Regions from separate parts of the Pelotomaculum schinkii genome, predicted to be linked through region 1. Evidence: riboswitches for the same ligand, from Rfam matches in the RefSeq annotation. Region 1 holds a riboswitch; the other holds the start of a gene.
What was found. Region 1 has a riboswitch for molybdenum cofactor ahead of Psch_RS08105 (ABC transporter substrate-binding protein). Riboswitches for the same ligand answer to the same signal wherever they lie in the genome.

Region 1 (3,493 bases):
ATATCTTCCGGAGATACCTTTTATATCTTTGTGGGAAATCTTTGAACGTTATGGACTTCCGGAAACCGCCCAAAATGGGAAGAACCATATTTTGAATGTCCATGATGCCTGCTCTACAAGGCATAATAAAAATATTCACGAAAGTCTGAGAAATATCGCGGTAAAGCTTGGTTATGAAATAAAGGAACTGAAATATGCAAAAGAAAAAACAAAATGCTGCGGATACGGCGGACTTGTCTATTTTGCGAACCGTGAACAGACAAATGACTTTGTGATAGACCGAATAAACGAAAGTAATGAAGATTTTTTGGTTTACTGCGCTATATGCAAGGATTTGTTTGTGGAGGGCGGTAAAAGCACCTATCATATTCTGGACCTGATTTTTGGGGAGAATTTGGATGAGATAGCGCATAAAAAAATGCCGAATCTTTCACAAAGACATGCAAACAGAGCGCAGCTTAAAAAGAAATTGCTAAGAGAATTATGGAATGAAGAGTCGGAGGCGGAATTAACCAAAATGGAGGATTTAATCATTCCTAGCGAAGTATGGCGCATTATGGACGAACGGTATATTCTTCTGGAAGACATTGAAAAAGTCATAAAACATGCGCAGGAATCCGGCGAACGGTTTTTTAATCCCGAAGATTCAAGTTTCTTAGCCAATCAGCGAATTGGAAATGTTACCTATTGGGTACGCTATATTGAAAAAGACGGGGCAATTCAAGTAGTCACAGTTTACAGTCACAGAATGGAAGTGAAAAAAGAATAGAAAATGAACCCGCTTCAATCTTGAAAGTGTATATGGTGTCCGCGGTATAAAGGCCATCTTGGCGCTTTTGTATCGGACGATGTTCCTGAAGCAGTTGTCACAGTAAAAAGGAAGGTTCAAATGAGCTTGCTCAGCTATCAAAATAGGCTTGGATCAGGGTTTCTACTGATAACTGAATTTCATGTTTAGTGTATTTATTTTATGTTTAATGTTTTAACGTATATCATTTATTTGATGTGTAGCATTTTAATGTCAATTATTGCAATGTTTTATCAAGTCGTGGGGTATATTTCACCTTTATTTTCAATATAACCTATAATTATTTGAAGAGTACTATTATTTTATTGCTTGCAGCTATTTTAAAAATTTAGCAGGACTTTGGGGTTTTTAGTAGAAATTATGTGGAAAAGGCTGTTAATGCCAAGAAAACATAAAAAGCCTAAAACATAGTTTAAAATATAGTACTTTAAAACTTAAAATCTCCGAGCCGGATTTGCCTAAGGCATTATAGCTATGACTGCCGGCCGTTAGGGTGTGACGGGAAACCGTCGTGCCTTCCAATGCGAAAAGGAGACTGCAATGGCGCTGACGCCGGGCCGGCTTTATTTTTCGCAAGCTGTCCGGCATTTTTATTTTTGGAGGTGGTAAATCCGGTTGTAGTGACGATTGGCAAACAAATTATGGAGGGAATTACGTTGCAGGACAAAGTTAAAATGGTTTCCCTGGCTATTGTTATTCTTACGGTTCTCTTGTTTGTACTATCCGGCTGCGCTAAACAGCAAGCGACTGCGCCGCCAGCGCCGGCTGTCGCCGGCCAAATCCTGCTGGCCTCCACCATTGGTCCGATTGACGCCGGGATTGTGGCGGCGCTGGAAGAGAGTTTTGAGAAAAAGACCGGGATACGGGTCAGACATGTGGGCGCCGGTACGGGCGCTGCCCTGGAAATGGCGAAAAGCGGCAATTTTGATGTCGTAATGGTGCATGCCAAGGATCTGGAGGAAAAGTTTGTTGCCGACGGATACGGGACCAAGCGCATTGACCTGATGTACAACGATTTTGTAATTGTCGGGCCGGAATCGGATCCGGCTCAAATCAAGGGACTAAAAACACCGGCTGAGGCGCTGAAGAAAATTATGGATACAAAATCCCTTTTTATTAGTCGCGGGGACAACTCCGGTACGGATGTTGCGGAAAAGGCCCAGTGGAAGGCTGCCGGGCTGAAGCCGGCGGGCGACTGGTACCACGTATATGAAAAAGGTTCGGAAGGCAACGTCAAGACCTTAAAGTATACCGATGAGCAGAACGCTTATACTATTATCGATCGGGCTACATACCTGACCGTGAAAGACCAGGTCAAATTGAAAGTGCTGGTGGAAAAAGACGAGGCCCTGCTTAACTACATTTCCCTGATCCCCGTCAACGCCCAGAAGTTCCCGGAAGTTAAAGACGAGTTGGCCCAGCAGTTTATTGATTTTTGCACATCAATCGAGGGACAGACGATCATCAGGGATTTCGGCAAGGATAAATACGGTGAGCCATTGTTTTTCCCCAATTCCACCGAGGGGAAAAACCTGCCCAAGTAGGTCGTAAGTCATAGGTCGTATGGCGTAGGTATATACTGCATTCCTATTGGGTCAATAAATAAATTAAACACTAATATGAAAATGTAGTTCGCAGTTTCGTTTTTTGGTATCAGCGAGAATAAAAGCTCAGCGAGGTGCGATTTCAATCGCACACGGCGCGCCAGCGCCGCACTTATGGCAGTCAATGTTGCATTTGTGCGAATGAATTCGCACCTACATTTATAAAGACAACTCAGTACGTTATTTCAAGTAAAATATTTGGAGGAGGACTAACTTTGAGTAAAAAGAACTTTTTAGCGCCCCTTATGATCCTCATGGTAACAATGCTTTTGGTCGTTTTCGCAGGGTGCGGCAAACCGCAAGTGAAAGATGTGATCCTCGCCACCACCACCAGCACCCAGGACAGCGGGCTCTTAGACGCGCTGATCCCGATTTTTGAACAGAAGACCGGATATAACGTTAAAACTGTCTCTGTAGGCAGCGGCGCCGCTATCACCATGGGTGAAAAGGGAGAGGCCGACGTCCTCCTGGTGCACTCTCCCGCGGCCGAGAAAAAGATTGTGGACAGTGGCGCAGTTGTAAACTACCAGCTCGTGATGCATAACGACTTCATCATCATCGGCCCCGCTGGGGACCCTGCCGGTATCAAAGGGACTAAAGCAGGCGACGCCTTTAAAAAAATAGCGGAGAATAAGGCTGTTTTCGTTTCGAGAGGAGACAATTCAGGCACCCACAGTAAAGAAAAAGCAATCTGGGCGGAAGTCAAAATCACTCCGGAGGGCAACTGGTACCAGCAGAGCGGCGCCGGGATGGGGCAGACCTTAAACATCGCCAATGAAAAGCAGGCCTACACTCTGACCGACCGGGCGACATACCTGGCCCAAAAGAAAAATATCAACCTTGAAATCCTGTCGGAAGGGGATGCGTCGCTCCTGAACATCTACCATGTGATGCAGGTTAACCCGGAAAAATTCAGTACTGTCAACAAGGATGGAGCAAAAGCATTTGTTGATTTCATGGTCGACCCCGATACCCAGAAGACCATCGGTGAATTTGGCAAAGATCAATACGGTCAGGCGCTATTCACCCCTGACTCCGGCAAAAAAGTAGAGGATCTCGGTAAGTAACGTAAACCGGTCGC
Region 2 (3,493 bases), 520 kb from region 1:
GTGTATCCCTCGTAGTAAACTGATAGTATACGGCATTATTTTTTATGCAGATAGGATTCCAATTTACTAATTTTTCCCGGTAATTATACATAGCGGAACTAAGCCAAGGCTGGTGGGGCGGCGGTATCGCGCGTAATTGGGCGTTAATATTTTTATACTCCATAGAATCAACAACCCTCCTGTCCATCAATTACCCCTGGCAAGGGCTTTCTTTGGTGTTTCCTGTCCATCAGCCAACTGCCTGCATCTTAGTTTTTGTTGCGGTTGTCCCGGATAATTCGCTTTGCCGGTTTCCAGAGTTCCGGTGATGTATCTATTTGAACTGGCGCCAAGATTAAATTTCCCTTCTTGATGTTTCTGGAAAGCACAGGAACAGAAAATAGCGCTTTTTCAACCAATCCCGGTATTTCTTCAGCAGCCCAGGCGGCTGCCAGTACTCTGACAGCCAATCTGTCCCTGCCGTTTTCCGGCAGTAAAGATGCCTCAAAGTCCACAACACCGTTTACTGCAAAAAGGACCTCGTCCAGTATGGACAAACTAAGCAGCTCGCCCCCCGTTAAGGTGATTCTGCCCTGAACCCGGTCCCGCACGCAAGACATACGCTTCAGCACCGTACCGCAGGGGCAGGGTTCGGGCATAAACCGGGCAATATCTCCGGTACGGTAACGGATCAGGGGCATACCCCGGCGGGTTAGCGTTGTGAAAACCACTTCCCCTTCTTCCCCTTCCGGTAAAACTTCGCCGGTCAAGGGATTGATTATTTCAAAAAGCAAATCCGCCTCCCGCAGGTGATAGCCTGCCCGCGCTTCACACTCGACGCCGCCCCCCAGGCCCATTTCAGTCATGCCATAATGGTTGAAAACACGGCAGCCCCATGTTTCCTCCAAAAACCTTACAATCGCGCCGGGAACGTGGTCCGTACTCAGCAGCAGGCTTTTCAACCTGATCTGGTGTTTTCTTTTGTCAGACTGCCGGCAGCGGGCGAGTGCCAATACTTGAGTCGGAATCCCGACTAGGGAGTCAACCTGTTCCACGGCCATAATCTCCAAGACAGCCTCCGGGTCCCGGACCACCCCGTAGGGAACGGGTTTCACCTGCATGCGGCGCAAACCATCAGCCAGCAGGTCACCCACACTGCCGGGCGAGTATCCGGGCAGCAGGATTAACACCTTGTCGCCCGGCTGAACCAGGGTGGACATACCATGCTGAAAAAAGTCCCTGGTCAGTTCCTGATCCGCGGCTGTAAAATATATTCTCTTGGGCAGGCCGGTGGTGCCGGAAGTGTCCAGGGTTACCACCCGGTTAATCTGATCCTGTGAAACACAAAGCAGTTGCAGCGGGTTTTGTCTGATATCCGCAGGAGTAGTAAAAGGTAATCCGCCAAGATCCTTTAAGGACTGGAATTTATCTATGCCGCACCGCGCCAAACGGCGCCGGTAAAAGGGGCTCTTGTCGCGAGCGAGGGTCAGAGTCTCCCTTAGTTGCTGAATTTGATAAGTCTCTATGATGGAGCGGGTTAACTTGCCCAAACTGCCATTGTGCCCTTCTATCTTCGCGAGTATCCAGCTTTCCAGAGGTGTTTTTTTGTACAATTTGCCGACCGCCTCTACAAGGTCATATTGTGATGCATGCCATGGCATCTTTTTTATAGACGTCCAGTTCAAAGGACATCTATAATAAAAATGCAGTTACCCCTGTAGGAAACTGCATTACTAAAAAGGATATATCTATATTATTATATAGAATATATACTTATAAGTATTTCCTTTCCAACAGGAGGCGCAAATGTTTCCAGCTACACCCTAACGGTTAACAACCATGGCAATCGCTGTAGGTTGGTTAACTCGGAAATAAATATTCATTATTTAAATAAATGAAAAATCCTTTTGCTATTTATATTTTACACACTAGCAAAGTATATGCCAATAAACGGACTCACTCCCACAATCCCAAAACATATCTACTTTTTGATGAATTTTTATAGACCCGTCCCTGACTGGTTAACAGTACAGGATATTTTTTGTGTCTAATTTTTGTACATATTTTTGAGGTTTTTAATTATTGAACAGCAACACAATAAATCCCAATTTTTTTAAAGCAGTTCAAAGCAATACTTCTTCAATCAACAAAAATGCATTTTTTATCTGGAATCGGCAGCATCAATCAAATGTATGAAAAGGGCTTACTTCCCTCATCCGGGAGGTAAGCCCTTCTCGTGGCAATCTAGCCAATTTTATGTTTACTAAAAAGCATTTTCAGTTTCTTACTACTATTAATTTTATTATATAATGTTGTCCTGCTAATTCCTAAACGCTCAGCAGTCTTACTTAGATTGCCGTTTTCCTCACTTAATAGCAGCTCAATAACTATTTCCTCACTCATTTTCATTAAATTATTGGATCCATTTTTTGTGTTTTCGATTACCCTTATTTTATTCTTCAGAGTCTTGTAATTATAGGCTTTAACTATTTTCTCAGGAAGATCACAGAGAGATATTTTTGTCCTGCCACTTAATAAAACTATAGCTCTTTCAATTACATTCCTTAATTCCCGTATATTGCCACGCCAGGAATAGCAGGTAAGCGCCTCAAAAAACTCGTTATCAATTTCTTTCACATGCAAATTGTATTCTTTACTAAATATATCAATGAAATGTTTTGCCAATATGGGGATGTCGTCATCTCTTTCGCGCAAAGACGGTAATTTTAGTGTAATTATGCCGATTCGGTAATACAAATCCTCTCGAAAATTACCCTCATCAGCTTCCTGCAACAAATCTTTTTTTGTTCCCGAGATAAGCCTAATATCTATAGGTATCTCTTTAATCCCACCAATTCTACATATTTTATTAGTGGAAAGAACACGCAATAATTTAATCTGAATATTTAGAGGCATACTTTCAATTTCATCAAGAAACAGGGTTCCGCCGCAGGCTACCTCCAACTTGCCTGGCTTGCCATTTTTAGAAGCTCCGGTAAAAGCGCCGGACTCATAACCAAATAATTCACTTTCCACCAAATCATGCGGTAAAGCGCCACAATTAATTGCAACAAAAGGGTTAATTTTTCTTGGACTCTCATTATGAATAGCCTGAGCAAACAACTCTTTGCCAGTACCACTTTCCCCAAATATTAAAACTGGTGAAGAAGATTTTGCAACTATTTTAGCCTGGTTTTTTACATCTATTAGATTATGACTTTTTCCAATGATGTCATTAAATGTATAATCAGCCTCATTTCCCTGCAGGGTATTATTAGCATTTTTCGCATTTTCTATAAAAATTATTTTCTCTTCGTTACTGGTATGGTTAAGTATTTTCTTTGTTGATACGAAAAAACGTTTTTTTCGACCATTGACATCTAAATATATTTCTTTTTTATGTCCGGAATCATTTACGATATTGTTTTGTAAAGTAGAAATATATTTTGCAAGATCAGCTTTAATGTTTGACTTGTCAAGCCCCAACATCTCTACTATCTTATCATTATAATGT

Region 2: it holds a riboswitch for molybdenum cofactor, as region 1 does, so the genes downstream of both, Psch_RS10490 (DVU_1553 family AMP-dependent CoA ligase) here and Psch_RS08105 (ABC transporter substrate-binding protein) in region 1, are expected to answer to the same signal.

Annotation. Positions count from the first base shown of each region.
Region 1 covers NZ_QFGA01000001.1:1,740,328-1,743,820, reverse strand. Annotated here, with positions in the region: gene Psch_RS08110 (pyridine nucleotide-disulfide oxidoreductase/dicluster-binding protein) at 1-769, shown strand, start outside; molybdenum cofactor riboswitch at 1,238-1,358, shown strand; gene Psch_RS08105 (ABC transporter substrate-binding protein) at 1,465-2,352, shown strand; gene Psch_RS08100 (ABC transporter substrate-binding protein) at 2,658-3,479, shown strand.
Region 2 covers NZ_QFGA01000001.1:2,256,105-2,259,597, forward strand. Annotated here, with positions in the region: gene Psch_RS10485 (helix-turn-helix transcriptional regulator) at 1-163, opposite strand, end outside; gene Psch_RS10490 (DVU_1553 family AMP-dependent CoA ligase) at 249-1,592, opposite strand; molybdenum cofactor riboswitch at 1,747-1,862, opposite strand; gene Psch_RS10495 (sigma-54 interaction domain-containing protein) at 2,224-3,493, opposite strand, start outside.